4 regions of the Streptomyces sp. NPDC001137 genome follow, and region 1 is predicted to be linked to each of the others. Evidence: riboswitches for the same ligand, from Rfam matches in the RefSeq annotation. Region 1 holds a riboswitch; each other region holds the start of a gene.

Region 1 (7,113 bases):
TGTCTTCAGTCGAGTCGTTTCTGGTCACCGGTAGCGTGGCGACGGGCAATGGACAAGCGGCTGGATAAAATCGACCCGTTATGGGTTGAATCACCTGTCGTGTCCTGACCTCGGGAGGACCCCATTACCGGGACGAGATCGGGACCGGCCGTGTCCGCGCGGGGAAGTCAGCCCCCTGAGGCCGACCAGCTGCGGAAGATGCTGCGACGCCCCGAATACCGCAAGGCGCTGGTGTTCTGCGGGTTGATCGGTGTTCCGGTGGCACTGCTCGCCTTCTGGTTCCTCGTCGCGCTCCACCAGCTGGAGCAGCTGATCTGGACCGACTGGCCCAAGGACCTGGGCTGGAAGCAGGCTCCCTGGTGGTGGGCGCTGCCCCTGATGGCGGTGGCCGGTTTGATCGTAGGCCTGGTGGTCGCCCGGCTTCCCGGGCGGGGCGGGCACATCCCGGCGGGCGGTCTGCATGCCGGCGGGGTCACCAAACAAGCGCTGCCCGGTGTCCTCGTCGCCGCTCTGGTCGGTCTGCCGCTCGGGGTCGTACTGGGTCCGGAGGCGCCGCTGATCGCCCTGGGCGGCGGTCTGGCGCTGCTCTTCGCGAGCCTGGTCCGGGCGCCCCAGACCGAGGCGAGCACGGCGTTGCTCGGCGCGGCCGGGGCCGCGGCGGCCATCTCGGCGCTCTTCGGAAACCCGGTGGTGGGAGCCGTACTCCTGATGGAGGTGGCCGGGATGGGCGGGCCGCAGCTGTTCGCGGTGATGCTCCCGGCCCTGCTGGCCAGCGGAGTCGGGGACCTGATTTTCACCGGGTTCGTGCACTGGACCGGCCTGGACACCGGGAGCCTGGACATCGGGCTGCCGAAGCCGCCGCCGCTCGACTGGGCAGACGTCCTGTGGGTCCTGCTGATCGCGCCGGCCCTCGCCCTCCTCATCCACTGGGTGTTCGTGGGCGGCAGGTTCGTGGCCGGCTTCGTGACGACCCGGACGGTGCGGAACACCATTCTGTGCGCGCTGGGGGCGGCGGCCTCCATCACCCTCTACGCGGTCGCCACCGGCCGTTCGCCGGCCGACGCCGCCATGTCGGGGGAGGCCGCCCTGGCCGGCCTGGCGCAGCACCCGCACGCCTGGTCGGTGGGTGCCCTCGTGGCGGTGCTGGTGTTCAAGGCCCTCGCGTACACCTTCTGTCTGGGCAGCCTGCGCGGTGGCCCCGTCTTTCCCGCCCTGTTCCTGGGCGGGGCAGCCGGTGTCCTGCTGGCGCCGCTGCCCGGTCTGGGGCTGGTGCCGGCGATGGCGGTCGGGATGGCGGCGTCGGTGACCGCGGCCCTGCGGGTGCCCGTGAGCAGCGTGGTCCTGGTCGTGCTCCTGCTGGGCAACGTGGACACGGTGGCGCTGGTGGTGCTGGCCGCCGTGGTGTCCTTCGTCGTGGTTCAGCTGCTTCCGCAGGGGCCGAGCATCCCCGCGTTCGGCGCGCCGCCGGCCGGTCGAGCGCCTCGTCCGGGCGTGTCGCAGCCATCGTGAGCGAGGCTGGGTGAATGCCTGCGGGACATCGCCGGAGCCGGCCCGGCTCGCGCGAGGGCGTCGACGTATACGAGCGTGCAGAGGCTGAACGCGCCGTCCGAGCCCCGCAGCCCGTCAGCAGAGCCGCCGGGTCGCAGCCGCCGCGCCCCCTCGGGCCGACGCGAAACACCATGGGCCGTCGGGAGGTGCCCGCGACTCGATGACCCGCATGGGGTACCGCAGCCTCGTCCGGATCCTCGACATCATGTTCCTGATGTGCCGGCCGTGGACTCAGCTGGTTCCGGGGATGACGTAGTAGCTCAGCCACGGGGACTGGCCGGGTGTGAAGGCGACAGACGCCTGTGTCGCGAGGTAGAAGCTCTCTCCGCCGATCTGACCGCGCTGGTCCTGACCGGCTGGTGTCAGCACGCAGTCGGCGTTGGTGTAGAGCCGGATGTCGTAGAGCGTGTAGTTGTCCACGCTGTAGGCGCCGCCCGGCAGACGATGGCATGCCTCGACTGCCGGGCTCTGGATCGCCACCTTCCGCTTGGCGGGTGTCGTGTAGACGAGCTGACCCATGGCGGAGTCCGAGCAGCCCGCTGCGGCGAGCAGGAGAACGACGGCTCCGGCCCCGCGGCCGACGTGGCGACGACAGATCATGGCGACGAGTCCTCGTCTGTGCAGGAATTCAGCGAGAGGCCTGCGGCCTCTTCGGCCACGCTGCCGTGATCCGGTCGGGGGTGCCGTGCGGTGGTGGGCTGAAGGGGTGGCGCGGAGGTCGCGGGTGACACCGGTAGGCCGATGTGGCGGCCGTGCTGCTCGGGGCGCAGCGAGCTCGGGGCGCCCGATGTCGGCTCCGCGCTCGTGTGCACATGTTCCAGGCCGGACGAACAGCAGCGCGGTGTGATCGGGAGCCGGTCGCCGCCCGCGTGCTGGTACGTGAGGGGCGCCCTGGACCTCCTCGGCGGTCAGGACCCTGCGCGGCTCCCGAGCCCGCCGCTCGGCAGGGCGTCGTAGTCGGGCAGCGGCAGGGTGCCGCGGGCGGGTGGGTCTTGACTCTCACGTCCTCCCGGCGTCAGCGGCTGCCCGGCCCGCCGCTCCCGAACGCCCCGCTGTTGCCCTCGCTCCAGCGCTTGCGCTGCTGCGACCCACTCGTCCTGCTCGGCGTATTGCCGTGACCGGGCAGCTCGTGCGGGGTCAGCCGCTGCTCGCTGCGGGGTATCTCGGCGGGCTCACGGTTCTCCTGTACCTCGCGGACCGGGCCGTCGTCCGGCAGTTGCGGCTGATCCTCCGGGCGCGGCGGAGCGGGTTCACGGCGACGGATGCGGGCGCCCAGCCAGAAGGCACCGATCAGCAGGGCCACGACCGCCACCCCCACGACGACCAGGCCGATTCCCAGGGCGCCGCGGCCTGCGGCGATGTCCATGTCCATCCATGAGGTGCTCATGGGCACGCGGGTACCCATGGGACCCGGTGCGAACCGGCCCGGCCGGCCCGAGTCGACGGGATCGCGGTCACCGGTGTTTGAGGGGGTCGGTGACGGCAACCCGCCAGGTGTGACTTCGACGACCCAGCAGGAGCTCTTCCGGTTCCTGGAGGACCGCTTCGCCTGCGCGCAGGCGTGCACCGAGTGCGCACGCGCGTGTGCGCTGCGCGCGAGCCTCGTGGACCCGGACGGCACGGAGGAGCAGGAACTCGTACGACGCAAGGGCATCATGTGCGCGGAGGTGTGCGACGCGACCTGCCGTGTGCTGTCCGAGCAGAACAGCCTGGACGAGGCCGCCATCCGCATCCAGGTGGAGTGGTGCCGCACCGTGTGCCTGGAGGGTGCGCACGCCTTCGACCGGTTTCCGGGCGCCGAGGACGGCGCGAAGGCCTGCCGGCAGTGCGCCGAGGCGTGCACGGAATTCCTCGCCACCCTGAACTGACGCTCACGGCGCACCGACCGGCTGCCCGAGCCGCACGTTCCAGCGCCCCGCCCTGCCGCTGAGCCCGACGGCCGTCAGCGGCGGGACGTCCGCGCGCCAGAACGCCGACTCCGGCGCCCCGAGCGCCCGGACCACCGCGGCCCGTACGGCCTCGGGTTCGACAACGGCGATCGTCCGGCCCGGTGTCCGCGCGACCGCCTCCAGCCAGCCCGCCACCCGGTCGCACAGCGCCGTCACCGACTCCCCGCCGTGCGGCGCCGCCGCGGGGTCCGACAGCCAGCGGGCCAGCGCCTCCGGCTCGCGCTCGCTCACCTCCGCCAGCGTCGCACCGCGCCAGCGGCCCGCATCCAGGGCCGCCAACTCCGGCGCGTCCACGGCGTCGAGGCCGAGGGCGCCCGCGGTCTCGCGGCAGCGCACGGTGGGGGAGACCCAGACCCGTTCCGCCGCCGGGAGCGTGCCGGCGGCCGCCCGTGCCTGCCGCAGCCCGGAGGCGTCCAGCGGGCAGCCGTCGTCGAAGCGGGCCTCCCTGAGGGCCGCCGTGATCGCAGGTGAGACCAAGATCACTCGGCTCGTCATACGTCCATCCCCGCCCTCGACATCCCTTCAAATCCCTGGCCCTGACGAGAAAAACGGCTCACCAGGGGCGCTCACGGCCGCCCCGTGCGCCCTTGGCCCCACCTCTGCTTCGCGGTACCTTCTCGTGGATATTGACGACGGCACAGCGGAAGCCGGTGGAAGTCCGGCACGGTCGCGCCACTGTAAGTCCGGTACGCACCCTGGGTGCGCACCGGGTGAGTCAGACCCGCCCCGTCGTCGCGTGCACCACCGAGACGGGACGCGAGTTCCCCAGGAGGGCCTGCCATGGCGCAGTCTGTCGCTCAGCCGACCACCACCCCCACCGCCGTACCGGCAAAGCTGCCGATCGGCGCGATCGTCCCCTGGGCGGTCTTCTTCGGCATCCTGATGCTGGTTCTGCTCTACTTCGTCGGCGCCGAGCAGGGCGCCACTTCCGTGATGAACGGATCCGACGTGCACGAGTGGGTGCACGACGCCCGCCACCTGCTCGGCTTCCCCTGCCACTGAGGGCGGCGAGAAAGCACAGCCGCTCATGAACTCGGCAACCGTCCGCAACCTCCTGGTGCGTGGCATGCTCGCGGGGCTCGCCGCGGGCCTGCTCGCCCTGGTCGTCGCCTACTTCCTCGGTGAACCGCGCGTGGATGCGGCCATCGCCTACGAGGAGGCGCACTCCCACGAGCACGGCGTCGAAGCCGTCAGCCGCACGATGCAGTCCACCGCGGGCCTGTCCACCGGTGTCCTGGTCTACGGCGTCGCGTTCGGCGGCATCGCCGCCCTCGCGTACTGCTTCGCGCTCGGCCGCATCGGCCGCTTCGGGCCGCGCGCGAGCGCGCTGCTCCTGGCGGCCGCCGGCCTGATCACCGTGTACGTCGTGCCGTTCCTGAAGTACCCGGCCAACCCCCCGTCCGTCGGAGACCCCGACACCATCGGCAAACGCACCACGCTGTACTTCCTGATGGTGGTGCTCAGCGTGCTGCTGGCCGTGGCCGCCGTCATCCTGGGCAAGCGCCTGGCGCCCCGCCTGGGCAACTGGAACGCCACGCTCGCCGCGGGCGCGTTCCTCGTCCTCGCCATCGGGCTCGCGTACGCGTTCCTGCCGTCCTTCAACGAGGTCCCCAAGGACTTCTCCGCCACCCTGCTCTGGCAGTTCCGACTGGCGGCCCTGGCCGTCCAGTTGACCTTGTGGACCTCCTTCGGGCTGGTCTTCGGGGTGCTGGCGGAGCGGGTGCTCGCGCCGAAGCCGGCGCGGGCGAACGGCGCTTCCAAGGCAACTCCCGTCGCCCATTGACCCGTTCCACCGGTTCACTTGGCAAAGGGCCCCCGGTCGACGACCGGGGGCCCTTTCCCTGTCCCTCGCCATTCCCAATTTCTGGAACACGTTCTACGGTGTGCGCCGTCAGGACCGGCCTGGGAAGCCTGGAGGCGCCGTGCACCTCGAATACACGCCCGAGCAGCAGCGGCTGCGCACCGAACTGCGCTCGTACTTCGCCGAGTTGGTGCCGGACAACGCCTACGCACGGCACGGCGACCCGGCCGCCCAGAAACGCTTCTACCGCGAGACCATCCGACGCCTGGGCACCGACGGCTGGCTCGGCGTGGGCTGGCCGAAGGAGTACGGCGGGCGCGGGCTGACCGCGATGGAGCAGTTCATCTTCTTCGACGAGGCCGCCCAGGCCGGCGTACCACTGCCGCTGATGGCGCTGAACACCGTCGGGCCGACGATCATGCAGTTCGGCACGGAGGAGCAGAAGGCGTACTTCCTGCCCAAGATCCTCGCCGGCGAGATCGACTTCGCGATCGGCTACAGCGAGCCCGACGCGGGCACCGATCTCGCGTCCCTGAAGACGCGCGCCGTACGGGACGGCGACGAGTACGTCGTCAACGGCCAGAAGATCTGGACCACCAACGGCGACACCGCGGACTGGGTGTGGCTGGCCACCCGCACCGACCCCGAGGCACCGCCCCACAAGGGCATCACCATGCTCCTCGTCCCCACCACCGACCCCGGCTACTCCTGCACCCTCATCAACACCCTTGCCTCGCACGACACCACGGCCAGCTACTACGAGAACATCCGCGTCCCCGTCTCCCGCCGCGTCGGCGCCGAGAACCAGGGCTGGCGGCTGATCACCAACCAGCTCAACCACGAGCGCGTCACCCTCGCCGCCCACGGCACCATGGCGATCCGCGCCCTGCAGGACGTCCAGCGCTGGGCCATGGAGACCAAGCTGGCCGACGGCCGCCGCGTCGTCGACCTGCCCTGGGTGCGCCGACGCCTCGCCCAGACCCACACCAAACTCGATGCGATGAAGCTGCTCAACTGGCGGATGGTGCACGCCGTCCAGAACGGCACGCTCGCCCCCCAGGACGCCTCCGCGGTCAAGGTCTACGGCTCAGAGGCGCGCCGGGACGCCTACGCCTGGCTGATGGAGATCGTCGGCGCGGCGGGCGCGCTGAAGGAGGGCTCCGCGGGCGCGGTCCTCCACGGCGAACTGGAGCGCGGCTACCGCTCGGCGGTCATCTTCACCTTCGGCGGCGGAAACAACGAGATCCAGCGGGAGATCATCTCGTGGATCGGTCTGGGGATGCCGAGGGTGCGGCGTTAGCCTGCTGTGACCACAGACGTTAGTTGTCACATACCGAGGATAGTTGGCACCGTGATTCTGTGGGATCAGGATGACGGCCGAGCCGTGATGCGGCAGTTGGCACTTCGCCGCGAGCACTGGAAACGCCGTCGACTGCGACTTCGCGGCGATGGCGGCTCCAACTCAAGATCGAGAACTTGCCGCCTGCCAGGCTGAAGTTCTCCGCTGGCGCCGCGTCCGAGGTTGCCCGTGGGCGTACACCATCGGCAGCGGCCGTTCTGGCGGGGATCTTGGAGATGCCGTTCGCGGACTCGAGGGCGGTGGATGACTGAGCCCTGCTGCCCTCTCGTCAGGTGACGTCCTCGAAGCGGGTGTGCGCATCGATCAGTTGGTGCAGGGGGCGGGCCGGCTCGCGATAGCGCGGCAACGTGGGCGGGCCCCATCCCTGGTAGGGCGGCAGCTCCGGCTTGGCACCGGCCGGGCGGGCGATCTCCTTGGGCTCGACAGCGACGATGTAGGACCAGCCGCGTTCCTCC
Region 2 (7,113 bases), on a different contig from region 1:
GCAGCTGGTGGGCATCCAGGCCGTCCTCGACGTGATGGGCGTCGGCGGCAGCGCGAACTCCAACTGGTTCGTGAAGGACCTGCCGTTGCTGATCGCCTTCGGTGTGCTGGCGGCCTACACGTACTCCTCGGGCCTGCGCGCCCCCGCGCTGATCGCGTTCGTCAAGGACGCGCTGATCTACATCGTCATCGCCGTCGCGATCATCTACATCCCGATCAAGCTGGGCGGGTTCGACGAGATCTTCTCCAAGGCGGGCGGGAAGTACGCGGCGGCCGGCGCGGGCGGACTCGTCCCGGCCGCGGCGAACCAGTGGACGTACGCCACGCTGGCGCTGGGCTCCGCGCTCGCGCTGTTCATGTACCCGCACTCGATCACCGCGACGCTGTCCTCGAAGAGCCGTGACGTGATCCGCCGCAACACCACCATCCTTCCGCTGTACTCGCTGATGCTGGGCCTGCTCGCGCTGCTCGGTTTCATGGCGATCGCGGCCGGGGTCAAGGTCACCAACGGTCAGCTGGCCATTCCGCAGCTGTTCGAGAACATGTTCCCGAGCTGGTTCGCGGGCGTGGCGTTCGCCGCGATCGGCATCGGCGCGCTCGTCCCCGCGGCGATCATGTCCATCGCGGCCGCGAACCTCTTCACCCGCAACATCTACAAGGACTTCATCAAGCCCGACGCGACGGCGGAGCAGGAGACCAAGGTCTCCAAGATCGTCTCGCTGCTGGTGAAGGTGGGTGCCCTGGTCTTCGTCCTGACGATGGACAAGACGGTCGCGATCAACTTCCAGCTGCTGGGCGGCATCTGGATCCTGCAGACCTTCCCGGCCCTGGTCGGCGGCCTGTTCACGCGCTGGTTCCACCGCTGGGCGCTGCTCGCGGGCTGGGCGGTCGGCATGGTCTACGGCACGCTGGCCGCCTACGGTGTCGCCTCCCCGACCAACCCGGGCCAGAAGCACTTCGGCGGCTCCAACGCGAACATCCCGGGCCTCGGCGAGATGGGCTACATCGGCCTGACGGCGTTCGTCCTGAACGCGGTGGTCGCGGTGGTGCTCACCTTCGTCCTGAAGGCCCTGAAGGCCCCCGAGGGCGTCGACGAGACGAAGCCGGGGGACTACACGGCGGACGCGGGCGACCCGGGCGTCCAGGTGGAGCTGCCCCCGGCGACTGCGGGCGCGTCCCACTAGCGGTTACGGCGATCGGCGGGCCGTCGGAGAAATCCGGCGGCCCGTTGTCGTACCCGTCCGGCACACTCGGGACCATGGACATCGTGATCAGACAGGCGGAACCCGGCGAGTACGAGGTCCTCGGCGAGATCACCGCCCAGGCCTATCTCCAGGACGGTCTGCTCACCTTCGGCGAAAGCGACTGGTATCTCGCCGAGTTGAGGGACGTCGCCAAGCGGGCGGCGGCGGCCGAGGTGCTGGCGGCCGACCTGGGCGGCCGGCCGGTCGGCGGCGTCACCTACGTCCCGTCCACCGGCCCCATGGCGGATCTGGCCGGCCCGGGAGAGGCCGAGATACGCATGCTCGCCGTCGACCGGGCAGCCCGTGGCCGAGGCGCCGGAGAAGCCCTCGTACGCGCCTGCATCGACCGGGCAAGAGCCGCGGAGCGCACCGGCATCGTCCTGTGCACCCAGCCGGTCATGCACGCCGCCCATCGCATCTACGAACGCGCCGGCTTCGTCCGCGCCCCCGAGCGCGACTGGAAGCCCATCCCGGGTCAGGACTTCACCCTCCTCGCCTATGAGTTGACGCTCTGACACGCTCCGAAGTCGCCGCGACACAACATATGGGGGTGCTACCCACACCCGGCACAAGATGTATGCTCATGCTCGCTGTCGCCGCAGGGGAATCCGGTGCGAATCCGGAACTGTCCCGCAACGGTGTACCCATACGTGTTCGCACACATATGGGCGTCAGTCCGAGGACCTGCCGACAGTGCGCCCGGCCGCCGTGGCCCGGGTGCTTCGACGTCCGGGCCTCGTGGAGTGGGCCGGTGGACGCGACGCCGTGCGCGCTCGTGACTGCCCCCTGCCCTCCGCAAGGCCCCCGTGCCGAGCGAGGGAGAGCCTCACGTGACCATCGCGCCAGCAGACCCGGTTTCAGCCAGCGCCGCCGTGGCCGACGACGGCCTGGGGGCCGCGCTGCTGCGGACCCTGACCGAGCTGACCGCCGACCTCCCCGACGCCGACCCCGGCCGGGTCGCCGCCGCCGCGCTGCGCGGCCGGTCCGCCCGCGCGGACGAGACGGAGCTGCGCGAACTGGCCACGGAGGCGGCCGCCGGCCTCATCTCCGAGGACCCCGCCTACTCGCAGCTGGCCGCCCGGCTGCTGACGATCGGCATCGCCGCCGAGGCCGCCTCCCAGGGCGTCAGGTCCTTCACCGAGTCCGTCGCCGTCGGGCACCGCGAGGGCCTCATCGCCGATCGCACGGCGGAGTTCGTACGGGTCCACGCCGACCGCCTCGACGCGCTCATCGACCCTCAGGCCGATGACCGTTTCGGCTACTTCGGCCTGCGCACCCTGCACAGCCGCTATCTGCTCCGGCATCCCATCACCCGAAAGGTCGTCGAGACGCCCCAGCACTTCATGCTGAGGGTGGCGAGCGGACTGGCCGAGGACGACACCACACGCGCACTCGAGGAAGTCGCGGCCCTCTACCGGCTCATGAGCCGCCTCGACTACCTCCCGTCCTCCCCCACCCTCTTCAACTCCGGCACCCGGCACCCCCAGATGTCGTCCTGCTACCTCCTCGACTCCCCGCTGGACGAGCTGGACTCCATCTACGACCGCTACCACCAGGTCGCCCGCCTCTCGAAGCACGCCGGCGGCATCGGCCTGTCGTACAGCCGCATCCGCGCCCGCGGCTCCCTGATCCGCGGCACCAACGGCCACTCCAACGGCATCGTCCCGTTCCTGAAGACCCTCGACGCCTCGGTCGCCGCCGTGAACCAGGGCGGCCGGCGCAAGGGCGCGGCCGCCGTCTACCTGGAGACCTGGCACTCCGACATCGAGGAGTTCCTGGAGCTGCGCGACAACACCGGTGAGGACGCCCGCCGTACGCACAACCTGAACCTCGCGCACTGGGTCCCGGACGAGTTCATGCGCCGCGTGAACGCCGACGAGCAGTGGTCCCTGTTCTCCCCGGCGGACGTGCCGGAGCTGGTGGACCTGTGGGGCCAGGAGTTCGACGCCGCCTACCGCAAGGCAGAGGACGCGGGGCTCGCGAAGAAGACCATCCCCGCCCGTGACCTCTACGGCCGCATGATGCGCACCCTCGCGCAGACCGGCAACGGCTGGATGACCTTCAAGGACGCCGCCAACCGCACCGCCAACCAGACCGCCGAGCCGGGCCATGTCGTCCACTCCTCCAACCTCTGCACCGAGATCCTGGAGGTCACGAACGACGGCGAGACGGCGGTCTGCAACCTGGGCTCGGTCAACCTCGGCGCGTTCGTGGCCGATGGGGACATCGACTGGGAACGGCTGGACGAGACGGTCCGCACGGCCGTGACCTTCCTGGACCGCGTGGTCGACATCAACTTCTACCCCACCGAGCAGGCGGGCCGTTCGAACGCCCGCTGGCGCCCCGTGGGCCTGGGCGCGATGGGCCTCCAGGACGTCTTCTTCAAGCTGCGCCTGCCCTTCGACTCACCGGAGGCGAAGGCCCTGTCCACCCGGATCGCCGAGCGCATCATGCTCGCCGCCTACGAGGCCTCCGCCGACCTCGCCGAGCGGAGCGGTCCACTGCCCGCCTGGGAGAAGACCCGCACGGCCCGCGGTGTCCTGCACCCCGACCACTACGACACCGAACTCACCTGGCCGGAGCGCTGGGCGGCCCTCAGGGAACGCATCGCCGCCGTCGGCATGCGCAACTCGCTCCTCCTCGCGATCGCCCCCACCGCCACCATCGCGTCGATCGCGGGCGCGTACGAGTGCATCGAGCCGCAGGTCTCCAACCTCTTCAAGCGCGAGACCCTCTCCGGCGAGTTCCTCCAGGTCAACTCCTACCTGGTGAAGGACCTCAAGGAGCTCGGCGTCTGGGACGCCCGCACCCGTGAGGCGCTGCGCGAGTCGAACGGCTCGGTGCAGGACTTCGCCTGGATCCCGGCCGACGTACGCGCCCTGTACCGCACGGCGTGGGAGATCCCGCAGCGCGGGCTCATCGACATGGCCGCCGCCCGCACCCCGTTCCTGGACCAGTCCCAGTCCCTGAACCTGTTCCTGGAGACGCCGACCATCGGCAAGCTCTCCTCGATGTACGCGTACGCCTGGAAGCAGGGCCTGAAGACGACGTACTACCTGCGCTCCCGCCCGGCGACGCGGATCGCCCGAGCCGCCCGGGCGACCGTCCCCGTGCAGCAAGCAGCCGACCCCGAAGCGGTCGCCTGCTCCCTGGAAAACCCCGAGTCCTGCGAGGCCTGCCAGTAATGACCACCCGTAACGCCAATCTCCTCGACCCGGGCTTCGAGCTGACCCTGCGCCCCATGCGCTACCCGGACTTCTACGAGCGCTACCGGGACGCCATCAAGAACACCTGGACCGTGGAGGAGGTCGACCTCCACTCGGACGTGGCCGACCTCGCGAAGCTCACGCCCGCCGAGCAGCACCTGATCGGCCGCCTGGTCGCCTTCTTCGCGACGGGCGACTCGATCGTGGCGAACAACCTGGTGCTGACCCTGTACAAGCACATCAACTCCCCGGAGGCGCGGCTCTATCTGAGCCGCCAGCTGTTCGAGGAGGCGGTCCACGTCCAGTTCTATCTGACCCTCCTGGACACCTATCTGCCCGACCCGGAGGACCGCGCCGCCGCCTTCGCGGCCGTCGAGAACATCCCCTCCATCCGCGAGAAGGCCCAGTTCTGCTTCAAGTGGATGGACTCGGTGGACAGCCTCGACCGCCTGGAGTCCAAGGCCGACCGCCGCCGCTTCCTGCTCAACCTGATCTGCTTCGCCGCCTGCATCGAGGGCCTGTTCTTCTACGGTGCTTTCGCGTACGTCTACTGGTTCCGCAGCCGGGGCCTGCTGCACGGTCTGGCCACCGGCACCAACTGGGTCTTCCGCGACGAGACGATGCACATGAGCTTCGCGTTCGACGTGGTCGACACCGTCCGCAAGGAGGAGCCGGACCTCTTCGACGACCAGCTCGAGCAGCAGGTGACGGACATGCTGCGGGAAGCCGTCGAGGCCGAGCTGCAGTTCGGGCGCGACCTGTGCGGGGACGGTCTGCCCGGCATGAACACCGAGTCGATGCGCCAGTACCTGGAATGCGTCGCCGACCAGCGCCTCACCCGCCTCGGCTTCGCCCCGGTGTACGGCTCCGAAAACCCCTTCTCCTTCATGGAGTTGCAGGGCGTCCAGGAACTCACCAACTTCTTCGAACGCCGCCCTTCGGCGTACCAGGTGGCGGTCGAGGGCACGGTCGACCTGGACGAGGACTTCTGACCGCTCCCGGCTGCGGCAGGCCCCGCCTGTGGTAAGCCAGGAGGGTGATCAGCCGTCTCCCTCTCGATGACCAACTCGACTCCCTGCGCGCGGTGTTGTCCCGCAACAGCGTCCTGACCGAGGTGCTGGAGCGGACCGCGACGATGGCGCTGCCCGGCTGGTACCTCACCGCCGGGTGCCTCTTCCAGACCGTCTGGAACGTCGTCACCGACCGGCCGCCCACCGCCGGCATCAAGGACTACGACGTCTTCTACTTCGACGCCGACGACCTGTCCTGGGAGGCCGAGGACGCAGTGATCAAGGCCGGCCGGGAGATCTTCGCGGGTCTCCCGGCCGAGGTCGAGATCCGCAACGAGGCACGCGTGCACCTCTGGTACGAGGACAGGTTCGGGGTGCCGTGCCCGCCGTACGACTCCACCGAGGCGGCGATCGACGGCTTCGCCGCCACGACCTGCTGCCTGGGCGTACGGCTGGAGGCCGGCGGCCGGTGGCGGGTCTACGCACCGCACGGCCTCTCCGACGTCTTCAACCTCCTCGTGCGGCCGAACCCCGTGCTCGCCCCGCGTTCCGTATACGAAGCGAAGGCCGCGCGCTGGCGCGGGCAATGGCCGGAACTCACCGTGCTGGACTGGCCCCACCGGGACTCGTCCATGGAGCGTCCATAGGGCATCCATCGGACGGCCATGGACCTCCCACGGAGCGGCAAAGTTCTTCCGGCCCATCTGTTCCGGGCTCCTCGCCTCCGGCTACTTTCTGGCCGTCCTGCCATGTACACACAACACCGGCCCAGGATGTTCCAAGTGTCATGCCCATGACGGCATCGCGCACCGCCGCCGCTACGCGCGTCACAGGCCTGCCACCAGCGTCGAGAACCCCACTCCAACGACGGAGGCAGTACCCCCATGCGTGAAAAGCCCAGACGGAGCCTGCGAAGACTCCTGGCCACCGCCATACCCGCCCTCGCTCTCGGCCTCGCCGGCCTCGTGGCCGCACCGGCCCATGCGGCACCCGCGGCGACGCACCCCACGCGGACCGCCCAGAACGCCAAGGCCCTCACCTCCCCCGAGCGGCAGACGTTCCACTCGACCGGCAAGGCCGGCCAGAAGGTGCCGACCCAGCACCTGTGCGCCACCGCCGCCCCCGGCCACGCGTCCTGCTTCGCCCAGCGCCGTACCGACATCAAGCAGCGGCTGGCCTCCGCGGTCGCCGCCGCCGCTCCCTCCGGCCTCTCCCCGGCCAACCTGCACAGCGCCTACAACCTGCCGTCAACGGGCGGCTCAGGCCTGACGGTTGCCGTGGTGGACGCCTACAACGACCCCAACGCCGAGTCGGACCTGGCCACTTACCGCTCGACGTACGGCCTGTCCTCGTGCACCAAGGCCAACGGCTGCTTCAAGCAGGTCAGCCAGACCGGTTCCACGACCTCGCTGCCCAGCAACGACACCGGCTGGGCCGGTGAAGAGGCGCTGGACCTCGACATGGTCAGCGCGGTCTGCCCGAACTGCAACATCATCCTCGTCGAGGCCAACTCCGCCAACGACACCGACCTCGGCATCGCCGAGAACGAGGCCGTCTCGCTCGGCGCGAAGTTCGTCTCCAACAGCTGGGGCGGCTCCGAGTCCTCCTCCCAGACCAGCGAGGACACCTCGTACTTCAAGCACCCGGGTGTCGC
Region 3 (7,113 bases), on a different contig from region 1:
ACATGCCCGGTACCGAGGAGGCCGTCAGCCACAGCCGGCACATCCATTCCAGTTGGGCGGTGCGGTCGTAGGCCTGGTCGAGGGTGGTGCCGTAGGCCATCGTGCCGTGGTTCTGCAGGAGGCAGGCGGTGCGGTCGGCGAGGGCGTGGAGCATGTTCTCGGCCAACTCGTCGCTGCCGTATGTCGCATAGGGGGCAACTCGGACGGGTCCACCGAGGGCGCCGGTCATGTAGTGGATCGCCGGGAGCTCGGGGACGAGTGTCGAGACGGCCGTCGCGTGCACGGCGTGGGTGTGGACCACGGCGCGGGCGTCGGTGGTCCGGTGGATCGCCAGGTGCATGGGGAGTTCGCTCGTCGGGACGAGCGTGCCGAGCACCTGGCGGCCCTCGAGGTCGACGCCGGTCACGTCCTCGGGCGTGAGCCGGTCGTAGGGCACGCCCGAGGGTGTGACCAGCACGGTGTCCCCGACGCGCACCGAGACGTTGCCCGAGGTGCCGACGACGAGCCCATCGGCGACCGTGCGGCGGGCGGTCGCGACGAGCGCCTCCCAGGCGTGCGCCACCTCGGCGCTCAGGCCCCTCCCCCACCGCTCCGGCACGCCCCGCACACCTTCTAGCGCATCCCGTTCGCCTCGCTGGTCCCGCCGCTGCTCAGCCATGCCGCGATCCTGCCAGGCACCTCCCCGGCCCGCTGCGGGGCGGAGGCACTTTAGGGCGGAAGCCACGCCTCCGAAAGACCCCTTATAGGGACATATCCTTCTCTCTCCATGCTTGGCCGGAGATCATCGGGCATTCGACGACCTTCCAGTAATCTCCCGTTGTTTTGTCGTGCACGTCGCCATTCCGGGGGGAAACATGGCTCGTGATCGCAAACCGCTGCGCCGCCGCACCCGCGTTCTCGCGGTCTCCGTGGCGGCGCTCACCGTCACAGGGGCGGCTCTCGCCGGGCTTCCGGCCTCGGCGGCGAGTCTGCCGAAGGGGCACGACGTCTCTTCGCACCAGAAGAACGTCAACTGGTCGAGCGCGAAGGCCAAGGGCGCAAGGTTCGTCTACGTCAAGGCGACCGAGTCCACGAACTACAGCAATCCGTACTTCGGCCAGCAGTACAACGGCGCCCGCAGCGCCGGCATCATCCGCGGCGCGTACCACTTCGCACTGCCGGACAAGTCGTCGGGCAGGGCGCAGGCGGCGTACTTCGTGAACCACGGCGGCAGGTGGAGTTCGGACGGCTGGACGCTGCCGCCCGCGCTCGACATCGAATACAACCCGTACAGCGCCAAGCACAGGTGCTACGGACTGAGCAAGGCGCGCATGGTCGGCTGGATCAAGTCGTTCAGCGGCGAGGTGAAGCGGCTCACCGGCCGCCATCCCGTGATCTACACGACCACCCACTGGTGGAACACCTGCACGGGCGGAAGCGGCGCGTTCGCCTCCGACCACGCGCTGTGGATAGCCCGTCACGGCTCCGGGGCCACGGGTTCTCTCCCGGCCGGCTGGTCGTTCTGGACCTTCTGGCAGTACGACAACGGCGGCGACCTGCCGGGTGACCAGAATCTCTTCAACGGGTCGCAGACCCAGCTGAGGAAGTTCGCCCGGGGCTACTGACCAAGGGGCGCCGAGAGACCGGGGGTCGCCGGGACGGGGCGGAGCGGCGACCCCCTCATTCAGACATCGTGCAGCCGCCCTCAGTTCATCTTCCGTTCACCCAGGTTGCCTACGGTCAACCGACCGTTGACTTCGAACGATTGCCTGGGTAAATGGAAAACTTCTCGCTGATCCTCGCGATTGTGGTCGTAACCGCACTCGCGTTTGATTTCACGAACGGTTTCCACGACACCGCCAACGCGATGGCCACCACCATCTCGACCGGTGCGCTCAAGCCCAAGGTCGCGGTGGCCATGTCCGCCGTGCTGAACCTTGCGGGTGCCTTCCTCTCCGTGGAGGTCGCCAACACGATCTCCAAGGGTCTCGTCGACGAGACCGGCATACGTCCCGAGGTCATCTTCGCGGCGCTGGTCGGCGCGATCCTCTGGAACCTGCTGACCTGGCTCGTCGGCCTTCCCTCCAGTTCCTCGCACGCCCTGATGGGCGGTCTGATCGGCGCCACCATCGCCTCGGCCGGCATGGGCGCGGTGCACGGCGACGTGCTCGTCACCAAGGTGCTCATCCCGGCGCTCGCCGCCCCGATCGTCGCGGGCCTGGCAGCCCTGCTCGCGACCCGGCTGTCGTACACCCTCGGCAAGAAGGCCGACGGCAAGGCCGCCGAAAAGGGCTACCGCGTCGGCCAGATCGCCTCCGCGGGCCTGGTCTCGCTGGCCCACGGCACCAACGACGCACAGAAGACGATGGGCATCATCACCCTCGCCCTGGTCGCCGGCGGCGCCGTCGCCCCCGACTCCGACCCGCCCACCTGGGTCATCCTCTCCGCGGGCCTCGCCATCGCGCTCGGCACCTGGCTCGGTGGCTGGCGCATCATCCGCACCATGGGCAAGGGACTGACCGAGCTCCAGCCGCAGCAGGGCTTCGCCGCCCAGACCAGCGCGGCCACGGTCATCCTGGCCTCCTCGCACCTCGGCTTCTCGCTCTCCACCACCCACTCGGTCTCCGGTTCGGTGATGGGTGCGGGCCTCGGCCGCAAGGGCGGCGTGGTCCGCTGGTCGACGGCGACCCGCATGCTCGTGGCCTGGTGCCTGACGCTGCCGGCCGCGGCCCTGGTCGGTGCGGGCGCGGAGTCCGTGACGGATCTCGGCGACTGGGGCACCGCCGTCGTCGCCGTCTTCCTGGTCGTCGCCAGCGCGGCCATCTGGAAGGTCTCCCGGCGCGAGGTCGTCGACGCGTCGAACGTCAACGCGACCGACGAACCCGCGGGCGTGGTGACCACGGCGATCGCCGCCGTGACCCCGCCCCCCACGGGCACGGTGACCGAGGGCCTGACGGCCACGATCCCCGCCCCGGCCCCCGTGGCCGCCGCCCCCGACCCGGCGACCCCGCCGGCCGCGGCCGTCTGAGCCCGCCCACCCGGCACTTAAGGAAGAGAAGCAGCATGAAGATCGACTGGGCAGCCCTGGGCTCCGTCTTCGGCGTCAGCCTCGCGGTCACGGTGGGCCTCGTGGCCCTGTTCACCCTCGGCATCATGGGCCTGTCGCGCCGCGAGCGGGCCGTGGCGCAGGGCAACTCGGCGTCCCTCGCGGTGGCCGGCGCGTACGTGGCCTTCGCGGGGGTCGCGGCGGCGGTGGCCTACGGGATCCATCTGGTGATCGCCAAGTCCTGAGGCGGCCGGACCGCCTCCCCACCGTCCCGCGGGGCGAGGAAGCACCCTTTCGTGCTTCCTCGCCCCGCGGGTTTTTCATGCGCGGGTCCGAGCGCCGGGTGTGGGCCTCAGCACACTCCCCCGCCGCAGGTCAACGGCAAGTTGACTGCCGTTCGGGGGCGTGGTGGACTGCCGAAGCCATATACGGCGGCGCGAGAGGAAGCCGGTGCGAGTCCGGCGCGGTCCCGCCACTGTCACCGGGGTAGTAAGCCCCGGGAGCCAGGAACTCTCACCGCCGGTCTCGTCGAACCAGGGCGTGGACACCCTGAGTGAGGACATGTCGCCATGCCAGCCTGCCGTTTGAGGTTCAGGACCAGGTCCCTGCTCGATCCCACGGCCGGCTGAGCCGATGCGTGCCGATCGCGTCTTCGCGTACGGCGCCGCCGCCGGCCTCCTCGGTGACCATCTGCTCGGCGATCCGCGCCGTGGGCATCCGGTCGCCGTGTTCGGGCGGGCCGCGGGTGCCGTGGAGCAGGTGTTGTGGCGGGACCATCGCGGGTGGGGCGCGCTGCACACCGCCGTGTGCGCCGGGAGCGCCATTGCGCTGGGTGCCCTCGCGCAGCGGTCCGTACGTCCGTCCCGTACCGCCTCCCTCGCTCTGACCGCGGCCGCCACGTGGGCCGTTGTCGGGGGGACCTCGCTCGCGCGCGAGGCCCGTGGCATCGGGCGGGCGCTGGAGGCCGGGGACGTCGAGGCCGCCCGGGCCAGGCTGCCGCATCTGTGCGGGCGGGATCCGCAGGCCCTGGACGCCGACGGGATCGCGCGGGCGGTGGTGGAGTCCGTCGCCGAGAACACCTCCGATGCCGTCGTGGGGGCGCTGGTGTGGGGGGCCGTGGGCGGAGTGCCCGGGCTGCTCGGGTTCCGGGCCGTGAACACGCTCGACGCCATGGTGGGGCACAAGTCGGCCAGGTACCGGCGGTACGGCTGGGCTTCGGCGCGGCTGGACGATGTGGCGGGGTGGCCGGGGGCCCGTCTGACCGCCGTGCTGGCCGCCGCTGCCGGGGGTGACGGCCGGGGGGCCGTACGCGCCTGGCGTTCTGACGCCGCGAAGCATCCGAGCCCCAATGCCGGGCCCGTGGAGGCTTCGTTCGCGGGGGCGCTGGGGGTGCGGCTCGGGGGGACCTTGTCGTATGGGGGGCGTGTTGAGCATCGGCCTGTGCTGAACGGGGAGGGGCGTGCCGTGGAAGTCGGCGACATCGAGCGTGCCGTGCGGTTGTCGCGGCGGGTCGGATGGCTGGCGTTGGGGGTCAGTGCGGCTGGGGCGGTGCTGCGGGGCCGGGTCGCACGGCGCCCGGCGGTGGGGGCTGTGCCCACCCGTTCCGCCCCAGCGGAACGACTGCCCACAGCGGATGCGGTGGGGGCTGTGCCCCGTTCCGCCCTGGCGGAACGACTGCCCACAGCGGTTGGGCGACAGCAGGGTGGTGTGTCATGAGCGGCGGGGGGCTTCTCGTTGCCGGTACCACCTCCGATGCCGGGAAGAGTGTCGTCACTGCCGGGATCTGTCGTTGGCTGGTGCGGCAGGGGGTCAAGGTGGCGCCCTTCAAGGCGCAGAACATGTCCCTCAATTCGTTCGTGACGCGTGAGGGTGCCGAGATCGGGCGGGCTCAGGCCATGCAGGCGCAGGCCTGCCGGGTCGAGCCGACCGCGCTGATGAACCCCGTGCTGCTCAAGCCCGGTGGCGAGCAGAGCAGCCAGGTCGTGCTGATGGGCAAGCCCGTCGGCGAGTTGAGTGCGCGCGGGTATCACGGGGGGCGGCAGCAGCAGCTTCTGGGGACCGTGCTCGACTGCCTGGCCGAGTTGCGGGGCACGTATGACGCCGTGATCTGTGAGGGGGCGGGTTCTCCCGCCGAGATCAACCTGCGGCGGACCGACATCGTGAACATGGGCATCGCCCGTAACGCGCGGCTTCCCGTGCTCGTGGTCGGTGACATCGACCGCGGCGGGGTCTTCGCCTCCTTCTTCGGGACCGTCGCCCTGCTCTCGCCCGAGGACCAGGAACTCGTCGCCGGGTTCCTCGTCAACAAGTTCCGGGGGGACGTCAGCCTCCTGGAGCCGGGGCTCGACATGCTGCACGGGCTCACCGGGCGGCGGACGTATGGCGTGCTCCCCTTTCAGCACGGCCTCGGCATCGACGAGGAGGACGGACTGCGGGTCTCCCTTCGGGGGACGGTGCGGGAGTCGAACGTCGCGCCGCCCGTCGGCGAGGACGTGCTGCGGGTCGCCGTGTGCGCGATCCCGCTGATGTCCAACTTCACCGACGTGGACGCCCTGGCCGCCGAACCGGGCGTCGTGGTGCGGTTCGTGGACCGGCCCGAGGAACTCGCCGACGCCGACCTCGTCGTCGTACCGGGGACCCGGGGAACGGTGAAGGCCCTGGAGTGGCTGCGCGAGCGGGGACTCGCGGACGCTCTGGTCCGCAGGGCCGCCGAACAGCGGCCCGTCCTCGGCATCTGTGGTGGCTTCCAGGTGCTCGGCGAGCACATCGAGGACGAGGTCGAGAGCCGGCGCGGGCATGTCGAAGCGCTCGGAGTGCTGCCCGTACGGGTGCGGTTCGCCCGCGAGAAGACCCTCACCCGTCCCGTGGGGGAAGCCCTCGGCGAGCATGTCGAGGGATACGAGATCCATCACGGGGTCGCCGACATAGGCGGCGGGGAAGCCTTCCTGGACGGCATCCGGGTCGGGCAGACCTGGGGCACGCACTGGCACGGTTCGCTGGAGTCGGACGGGTTCCGGCGGGCCTTTCTGCGCGAGGTGGCGGCCGCCGCGGGCCGTCGTTTCGTGCCGGCGCCCGACACCTCTTTCGCCGCGCTGCGCGAGGAGCAGCTCGACCGGCTCGGCGACCTGATCGAACAGCACGCGGACACGGACGCGCTGTGGCGGCTCATCGAGTCCGGCGCGCCGCAAGGACTGCCTTTCATTCCACCGGGAGCGCCCGCATGAGCACAGTGTTGTTGTTGTCGACCGCCGACACGGATCTGTTGGCCGCTCGGGCCGCGTCCGGTGCCGACTACCGGATCGGCAACCCGACCCGGGTGGATGTGACCGAGGAGCTGCCCGGCCTCCTCGACGGCGCCGACATCGCCGTCGTACGGCTGCTGGGCGGGAAGCGGGCCTGGGAGGACGGGCTCGCCGCGCTCAGGGCGTCCGGGATCCCGACCGTGCTGCTCGGCGGGGAGGCCGTCCCCGACGCCGAGTTGATGGCCGAGTCGTCCGTGCCCGCCGGTGTCGTGGCGGAGGCGCTCAGGTACCTCGTCGAGGGCGGCCCCGCCAACCTCACCGAGCTGGCCCGGTTCCTGTCCGACACCGTGCTGCTGACCGGCGAGGGGTTCGTCGAGCCGCAGAAGATGCCCGAGTACGGCATCCACGGCGAGCGCCCGTTCGTGGACGGCCGCCCGACCGTCGGTGTGCTCTTCTACCGGGCCCATGAGCTGAGCGGCAACACCGCCTTCGTGGACACCCTGTGCGATGCGATCGAGGCCAAGGGCGCCAACGCCCTTCCCGTGTACTGCGGTTCACTGCGCGGCGCGGACGCCGGGCTGTACGAGATCCTCGGGCAGACCGACGCCCTGGTCGCCACCGTCCTCGCCGCCGGTGGCACCCATGCCTCGCAGGCCTCGGCCGGCGGTGACGAGGAGGCCTGGGACATCGGGGCGCTCGCCGACCTCGACGTGCCCGTCCTGCAAGGTCTTTGCCTGACCTCGTCCCGTGAGGCCTGGGACGAGTCGGATGCCGCCCTGTCCCCCATGGACGCGGCGATGCAGGTCGCGATCCCCGAGTTCGACGGGCGGCTGATCACCGTGCCGT
Region 4 (7,113 bases), on a different contig from region 1:
GGAGAGTGTCCCGGCGCGCTGATCCATGGACTGGATGTCAAAGGCCCCGGGGCGAGTGCCCCGGGGTTTCGTCGTGGGTCGCTCGCCCCGTACCAGGAGGAGAGAGACCATGTACGACCACCGTCGGCTCGGCCGTGAGCTGGACCTGTTCGACACCGACCCGCTGATGGGCGCGGGACTGCCGTACTGGCTGCCCGACGGCGCGATCGTGCGGCACGCCCTGGAGGAGTACATCCGCGACCGGGAACGCGCGGCCGGCTACCGGCACGTGTACTCGCCCGTCCTCGGCAAGCGCGAGCTGTACGAGATCTCGGGGCACTGGTCGCACTACAGCGACGACATGTTCCCGCCGATGGACCTGGGCGGCGAACAGGTCGTCATGCGGCCCAGCCTCTGCCCCCATCACGCCCTCATCTACCGGTCCCGGTCGCACAGCTACCGCGAACTGCCGCTCCGTATCGCCGAGTTGGGCGGCATGTACCGCTCCGAGCTGTCCGGGGTGCTCGGCGGCCTGACCCGGGTACGGTCCATCCAGCTCAACGACGCCCATATCTTCTGCACCCTGGAACAGGCCGTGGACGAGGCCCGTGACGCGCTGGAGCTGATCGGCCGCGCCTACGCCGACCTCGGCATCCGCGCGGCCCGCTACCGGCTGTCCCTGCCGGGGGAGGGCGGCAAGTACGTCGCCGACCCGGAGCTGTGGAAACGGGCCACCGGGCTGCTGGAGGAGGTGCTGGCGGGCGCCGGTGTGGCGTACGAGGCGGCTCAGGGCGAGGCCGCCTTCTACGGGCCCAAGATCGACGTCCAGGTCGTCGACTCCGCCGGCCGCGAGGCCACCCTCTCCACCGTCCAGATCGACTTCCACCAGCCCGAACGCTTCGATCTGCACTACATCGGCGCCGACGGCGCCAAACACCGGCCGGTGATGGTCCACCGCAGCATCATCGGCAGCGTGGAGCGGGCGGTGGCGCAGATGATCGAGGAGCACGGCGGGGCCTTCCCGGCCTGGGTCGCGCCCGTCCAGCTCGTGGTGCTGCCGGTGTCGCAGGCTCAGGAGGAGCAGGCCCACGACCTCGTACGGCGGGCCCTGGCACGCGGGCTGCGCGCCGAGGTGGCCGCTCCCGAGCAGGGCAGCCTCGGTGCCCGCATCCGGGCCGCGCGCCTGGTGCCGTACCAGGCGGTGATCGGCGAACGGGAGGCCGGGGGCGACCTGGCGGCCCTGCGGCTGCGGGACGGACGGCGGCCGGGGGCCGTACCGGTGGAACGGCTGCTGGAGGGGATCGGGGAGTGCGTCCGGACCCGTGGCGCCGAACTGTGGGCGGCTGCGTAAGGTCACTGTCGTAGCGCCCGGCGCGCAGCCCGTGTCGTAGCGACCCGTGTCGTCGTAGTGAGAGGAGCCCGGCCGTGACCGGTCAGCCCATCCCGGTGATCATCGACTGCGACACGGGTGTCGACGACGCCCTGGCCCTGCTCTTCGCCGTCCGCCACCCGGGGATCGACCTGCGCGCGGTCACCTGCGTCGCCGGGAACACGGACGTGGACGGTGTCGTCCGCAACACCCTCACCGTGCTGGAACAGGCCGGCGCCCCCGACATCCCCGTCGGCCGCGGAGCCGAGCGCCCGCTGATCGAGCCGGCGCGCTCGGCGCGGCATGTGCACGGCTCCGACGGCATGGGCGACCTCGGCCTGCCCGCGCCCACCCGCACCCCCGCCGACGTGGACGCGGTGACCCTGCTGCGCCGGGAGATCCTCGCCTCGCCGCGCCCGGTCACCCTCGTCCCCACCGCGCCCCTGACCAATATCGCCCTGCTGCTGCGCACCCACCCCGAAGTCACCCGCAACATCGAGCGGATCGTGTTCATGGGGGGCGCGGCGGCCACCGGGAACGCCACGGCGGTCGCCGAGTTCAACGTCTGGCACGATCCGGAGGCGGCCGCCGTCCTGCTCACCGCCGGGGTACCGATCACGATGTACGGCCTGGACGTGTTCACGCAGGTCGTCGTCCCCGGCGCCGATGTGCACCGGTTGCGCGCGAGCACCGATCCCGGCACCCGGTTGGCCGGCGAGCTCCTCGCCCACCGGCCGGCCCACCCGGGCGAGGCCCCCGAGGCGGAGGAGGCCGGCGGCCTCGGGGACGCGGGCGCGGTCTGCACGGTCGTCGACCCCGCGGGCATCACCACCCGCCTGCTCCCCGTCGAGGTCTCCCTCGCCCCCGGCCCGACCCGCGGCCAGACGATAGTGGACCGCCGCCCCCGCCCCGGAGAGTCCGAGATCCACGAGGGAGCCCGTCGACAGCCGCTGGTGGACGTGGCGTTGGAGGTCGACGTGGACCGTTTCGTGAAGCTGTATTTGGAGACAGTGGAGCGTTAGCGCTCCGCTGGGGGCGCGGTCGGCGCCGCCCACCGCTGCTCCACCCGCGCCGCCTTCCAGTACCCCACCGCCGCCACCCACACCACCACGAACAGGCCGACGATGATGTAGCCGACGTTGGCCAGGTCGAGGCCGAAGAGTTCCATCGTGGCGATGAAGAAGGCGACGGCGATGGACAGCCCGGTGATGGTGAGGTTGTAGAACACCTTGCGCACCGGGTTCGAGGAGGCCCACTGGTAGGCGAAGTTCATGAACGTGCCGTCGAGCGTGTCGAACAGGCTCATGCCGGCCGCGAAGAGCAGCGGAAGGCACAGGATCGCGTACCAGGGCAGCCCGGCCGCCGCGCCGGAGCCCGCCATCACCATCAGCGTGACCTCGGTCGCCGTGTCGAAGCCCAGGCCGAAGAGGAAGCCGAGCGGGAACATCTGGCCGGGGCGGGAGATGGACCTGGTCAGGCGGCCGAGGATCCGGTTCATGAAGCCGCGGGAGTCGAGGTGCTGTTCGAGCTCCTTCTCGTCGTACGTCCCCGCCCGCATCGCCCGGAAGACGCGCAGGATGCCCACGAGGGCGACCAGGTTCAGCGCGGCGACGAGATAGAGGAACGTCGCCGAGATCGTCGTACCCATGAAGCCGAGCACCTGGTGGGTGCGGGAGTGCTCGTTCATGACCTTGTCGGCGAGCTGGGTGCCGCCCGCGATCATCGCCGCCAGCACCACGACCACGCTGGAGTGCCCGAGCGCGAACCAGAACCCCACCGACACCGGCCGCTTGCCGTCGGCCATCAGCTTGCGGGTGGTGTTGTCGATGGCGGCGATGTGGTCGGCGTCGAAGGCGTGCCGCATGCCGAGCGTGTACGCGGTGATGCCGAGGCCGAGCCCGAAGGCCTTGTTGCCGACCTCGTAGTGCCCGGGGACGACCAGGAGGAAGAGGATGCCGAACGCGACGACGTGCAGGGCGGCGATCACCGCCATCAGGCCGACCGTCTTCACGGTGTCCTCGCGCCGCCAGCGGAAGGAGACGGGCGCCTCGGATTCGGGCAGGGACGTCCCGGGCAGGGTCATGCGGTCACGCTCCAGCACCTCGTGGATCACCTCGTGAGATGCCGTGGCCGGTCTCCTGGCTTACGGGTCGTACGTCCGCCGCCCGCCTTCCCAGCCGCCTTGGCGGCCAGTGGCTGTCCCTCGCGGGACGTGGGCGACGAACTCCCCGATCACAGTGGCGAGGGCCGCGTCGGCATGGCACCGACTTCCCGAACACCACGGCCCGCCCACCGTAGGGGCGTTGGGCTTCCCCTGCATAGCTGCATACCTGCGCAGGTATGGAAGATCACATGGAGGCGCCTGCGAGGATGGCCGTATGCATCTCGTCCCGGCCGACCGCGCAGACCGCCGCACGATCGACGGCCACCGGGTGTGCGAGGCCATCGAGGCCATCGGCGACGCCGAGCACGTCCGGACCTGGGCCGACCGCTTCTCCCTGCTCGCCGATCCCAAGCGGCTCGCCCTGCTGCTCGCCCTGCACCGCACCGGCCCGCTGGCCGTGTCCGACCTGGCGATCGCGACCGGCATGAACGACCCCGCCGTCTCACAGGCGCTGCGGCTGCTCAGGGCGGCCGGGGTCGTGGCGGGCGAGAAGGAAGGGCGCGTGGTGCGCTACCAGGTCGTCGACGACGACGTACGACTGCTGCTCAGGCACTGTGCCGCGGACGGGAGTTGACCGGTCCGCGGATCCGGCGGCACGAACGCCCCGGAGCGGGGGTCTCCGGGGCGTTCGTATCGGGAGTGGCTATCGGGATGTCCGCCGGCCGGTCGGGCGGGGGCGGATCACCGGTGGGCCGTGCGGCGGCGCCTGGTCACGACGACGATCGCCCCGCCGGCGGCCAGGAGCGCCGTGGCGCCGCCGACGATGAGACCGGAGTCGCTGCCGCCGCCGGTCTCCGCGAGGCCACCGCCGCCGCTCGTGGTGGCCGCGGGAGCGGTGGTCGACGCGGAGGCGACCGGGGTGTCGGGCCCGCTCGGCGTCGACTCGGAGGCGCTCGGAGTCGGGGTGGGGCTCTCCTCGGCCGGCGTGGAGGGCTGCCCGGCCGGCGGGGTCGAGGCGGGCGGGGTGGACGGCGGCTGCGACTCGGTGCTCGTGCAGTCCTTCGTGCCGCCGTTCCAGGAGGCGATGAGCTTGTCCTTGATGACCGGGTGGTCGGGGCCCTTGGGCAGATCGCCGTGTTCGAAGCCGTCCTTCGCGTCCAGCTTGCCGTCGAACTTCACGGCGCCCCGGTAGAGGTCGATCTGCGCGAAGCAGCCCGCGTCGGGCACCGCGATGTCGAGGGAGTCGGTCTGGCCCTGCTTGACCGTCACCGAGTCGAAGTCGACGAAGACCTGCTCGCCGGAGGTGGCGAAGGACGGGCCGTGGGCCAGGTAGGAGGCCAGGGAGGCCGTGCAGGTCGTGGCGTCGCCCGCGGTTCGGACCTTGATGTGGACCTTGCCGTCGTCGGTGGGCTTCAGGGTCTGGTCGTCGACCTTGACCGAGTCGTAGAAGTTGCTGCCGTCCAGCGAGAACTGGCAGCGGTCCGTCTCCGTCTTGGTGCCGGCGCCGGTGCCGGGCCGGTAGCCGTCGGCATGCTTCCAGCCGTCACCGCCGGGCGTGCCGGTGGCCCAGGCCCCCGAGGCCGCGGCGACGGTGGCGGCGCACAGGGCGAGCGAGGCGGCGCCCGTCCCCAGGAGGCGGCGCGCGGTGACACGTCTGGCTATGGACATGCAGATCCCCATCTTGGCGTGTGCAGATCCCGGCGCGGCGGCGCAGGGCAGCACGCCGCGCCCGGCCGCACCGGGGGTGAATGGTCTGAGGAACACCGGGCCCATTGGTCACATGAGCCCCAGTGCGATCACATCGTGGATCTGTTGGCGGAACGCTGTCAACCTGCGGTAACCGACGAGTAGTTCAACCGTCCATTACAATTTCGCCACAGACGGAAGAGGCGGCTCCACTATCACCAAGCCGCCCGGATCTCACCTCACGGTCGGGCTCGGAGCTGCGTTCTGGCCGGTCGCGGACTCACCCGGCAGGAGCGGCGGCTGGGTGGTGCTGTCCACCGGCGGGGTGAGGACGACCTCCGGCTGGCCCGCGACCGGGGGTGGCGGGGTCAGGTCACTGGCGGGCAGCTTCGGCGGGGTCGTCTGCTGGAAGAGGACCTGGTCGAAGTTGACCAGGCCGGTGTCCTCCATGACCGTGATGTGGTCGAGGACCGTCGCGTTGGCCTGGTTGGCCAGCACGCGCACCACCGAGTTCTTGGTCGTCGAGCGGATCTTCGCTATCGCATTGAAGATCGAACCGTGCGTCACGCGCAGGATGTTGGCGAAGTCCGTGTCGAACTGCTTGCCCTGGTCCGCGGCGAGCGTGTTGACGAACCCGACCTGCTGGGGGCTGGCCACGTTGGGGATCGTGATGTTCAGCATCGTGCTGATCTTGCGGCAGCTGGCGTCCAGCGCGGCGTGCCCGTCGATGAGGTGCTTGCTCGCGGTGATCACCGCCTTGCTCTGCCCCTTCTTCAGGCCCATCTGGCCCACGGGGTACTCCCACAGTCCGGCCGCACGCACCTTGACCACGAAGTCCCGGTCGGCCTCCGTCAGCGGCCCCCACTGCGTCTGGGCGATGACTCTCGATCCGTCGCTGGACACGGTGTTGACTCCGAGCATCGCGGGATAGGCGAGCGCGGCCAGGGTCAGACTGAGGGCCCCACCCACGAAGAGAGTTCCCGTCGCGTTCCGCGAAAAGCGCACCGTGCCTCCTGTCCGGTCGGGGGTCCCGCCGATGGATGGCGGGAGGGTCGACGGAGAGGAGTACGGATCAGGTTCCGGCCCGGAACCTTTTGGTTTGGTAAAAACCTGCGGGTGTGAGGCAGGTAACGGAGGCTGGGCCCCGGCCGGTTGACGGAATGTTGACCATTTCACGGGAGAGACCAGACGAACTCCAGACCTAGATTCGCCCCATGCCCCCACAGCCCCGGAAAGCCCCGACGGCCCTTCCCGTCCTCCCCTACCGCAAGCCCACCAAGGGCCGCGACTACTGGGTCTTCGACGACGTCCTTTCAGACGTGGACGCCGTACGGGAACGCTGTCTCGCCAAGGACGACTGGGTCAAGGGTTACCCGTACACCTCGGAGACCTGGCCGGGCCTGCGTACCATGCCGGGGCTGGAGCCCGCCGAACTCGCCCGCGTGGAACGCCTGGTGAAGAAGGCGACCGGCGCGAAGGAACTGTGGGTGCAGGAGGCCCCCGGCGGCGGCACCCTCAACCACAACTGCATCCAGGTCGTCGGCGAGGGCGAGAGCGAGCCGCGCCCGCACGCCGACTCCCGTGCTCTGTGCCGCTACGCGGCCGTGCTCTACCTCAACCCCGGCGTCCCCAAGGACTGCGGAACCGCCTTCTACCGCCAGTCCCTGCCCGGCGGCCGGCTCGGCGGCAACATCGTGCAGGCCCCGCACAACAACCTCGTCGAGGCCCTCGGTACCCGGTTCGTGCCGGGGGACCACTTCGAGGAGGACGTGCGGGTCCCGCACAAGTACAACCGCCTGCTCCTCTACAGCGCCAACCTGGTGCACAGCGCGACGGGCTACTCCGGCACCACGCTGGAGGAGAAGCGCATGACCGCGGTGTTCTTCTGGATGGCGTGAGCCCCCGGGACGTCAGAGGCGTCCCAGGCCACCGCCTCCGAAGGAGCCGCTGGAGCCGGGCAGCCAGCGCCGGCGGT

Evidence for each region. Region 1 has a riboswitch for cobalamin ahead of ABT254_RS29555 (CbtB domain-containing protein). Riboswitches for the same ligand answer to the same signal wherever they lie in the genome.
Region 2: linked by a shared signal. The riboswitch ahead of ABT254_RS25965 (ribonucleoside-diphosphate reductase subunit alpha) and the one ahead of ABT254_RS29555 (CbtB domain-containing protein) in region 1 are both predicted to bind cobalamin.
Region 3: linked by a shared signal. The riboswitch ahead of ABT254_RS39630 (cobalamin biosynthesis protein) and the one ahead of ABT254_RS29555 (CbtB domain-containing protein) in region 1 are both predicted to bind cobalamin.
Region 4: linked by a shared signal. The riboswitch ahead of nicT (Nickel transporter NicT) and the one ahead of ABT254_RS29555 (CbtB domain-containing protein) in region 1 are both predicted to bind cobalamin.

The regions. Positions count from the first base shown of each region.
Region 1 covers NZ_JBEPBA010000017.1:43,744-50,856, forward strand. The annotation lists gene ABT254_RS29530 (chloride channel protein) at 199-1,509, shown strand; gene ABT254_RS29535 (hypothetical protein) at 1,780-2,148, opposite strand; gene ABT254_RS29540 (DUF6479 family protein) at 2,564-2,935, opposite strand; gene ABT254_RS29545 (four-helix bundle copper-binding protein) at 3,045-3,416, shown strand; gene ABT254_RS29550 (histidine phosphatase family protein) at 3,420-3,992, opposite strand; cobalamin riboswitch at 4,093-4,275, shown strand; gene ABT254_RS29555 (CbtB domain-containing protein) at 4,278-4,499, shown strand; gene ABT254_RS29560 (CbtA family protein) at 4,525-5,280, shown strand; gene ABT254_RS29565 (acyl-CoA dehydrogenase family protein) at 5,420-6,598, shown strand; partial or broken gene ABT254_RS29570 (IS701 family transposase) at 6,945-7,113, opposite strand, start outside.
Region 2 covers NZ_JBEPBA010000013.1:194,192-201,304, forward strand. The annotation lists gene mctP (monocarboxylate uptake permease MctP) at 1-1,183, shown strand, start outside; gene ABT254_RS25960 (GNAT family N-acetyltransferase) at 1,258-1,758, shown strand; cobalamin riboswitch at 1,821-1,949, shown strand; gene ABT254_RS25965 (ribonucleoside-diphosphate reductase subunit alpha) at 2,074-4,428, shown strand; gene ABT254_RS25970 (ribonucleotide-diphosphate reductase subunit beta) at 4,428-5,441, shown strand; gene ABT254_RS25975 (nucleotidyltransferase family protein) at 5,486-6,106, shown strand; gene ABT254_RS25980 (putative Ig domain-containing protein) at 6,344-7,113, shown strand, end outside.
Region 3 covers NZ_JBEPBA010000029.1:55,980-63,092, forward strand. The annotation lists gene ABT254_RS39610 (class II aldolase/adducin family protein) at 1-658, opposite strand, end outside; gene ABT254_RS39615 (lysozyme) at 855-1,604, shown strand; gene ABT254_RS39620 (inorganic phosphate transporter) at 1,757-3,007, shown strand; gene ABT254_RS39625 (hypothetical protein) at 3,043-3,270, shown strand; cobalamin riboswitch at 3,417-3,558, shown strand; gene ABT254_RS39630 (cobalamin biosynthesis protein) at 3,659-4,741, shown strand; gene ABT254_RS39635 (cobyric acid synthase) at 4,738-6,249, shown strand; gene cobN (cobaltochelatase subunit CobN) at 6,246-7,113, shown strand, end outside.
Region 4 covers NZ_JBEPBA010000011.1:195,560-202,672, forward strand. The annotation lists gene thrS (threonine--tRNA ligase) at 35-1,330, shown strand; gene ABT254_RS23550 (nucleoside hydrolase) at 1,405-2,370, shown strand; gene nicT (Nickel transporter NicT) at 2,367-3,431, opposite strand; cobalamin riboswitch at 3,460-3,646, opposite strand; gene ABT254_RS23560 (ArsR/SmtB family transcription factor) at 3,727-4,086, shown strand; gene ABT254_RS23565 (LAETG motif-containing sortase-dependent surface protein) at 4,194-5,120, opposite strand; gene ABT254_RS23570 (DUF4142 domain-containing protein) at 5,373-6,107, opposite strand; gene ABT254_RS23575 (DUF6445 family protein) at 6,353-7,036, shown strand; gene ABT254_RS23580 (DUF6479 family protein) at 7,049-7,113, opposite strand, start outside.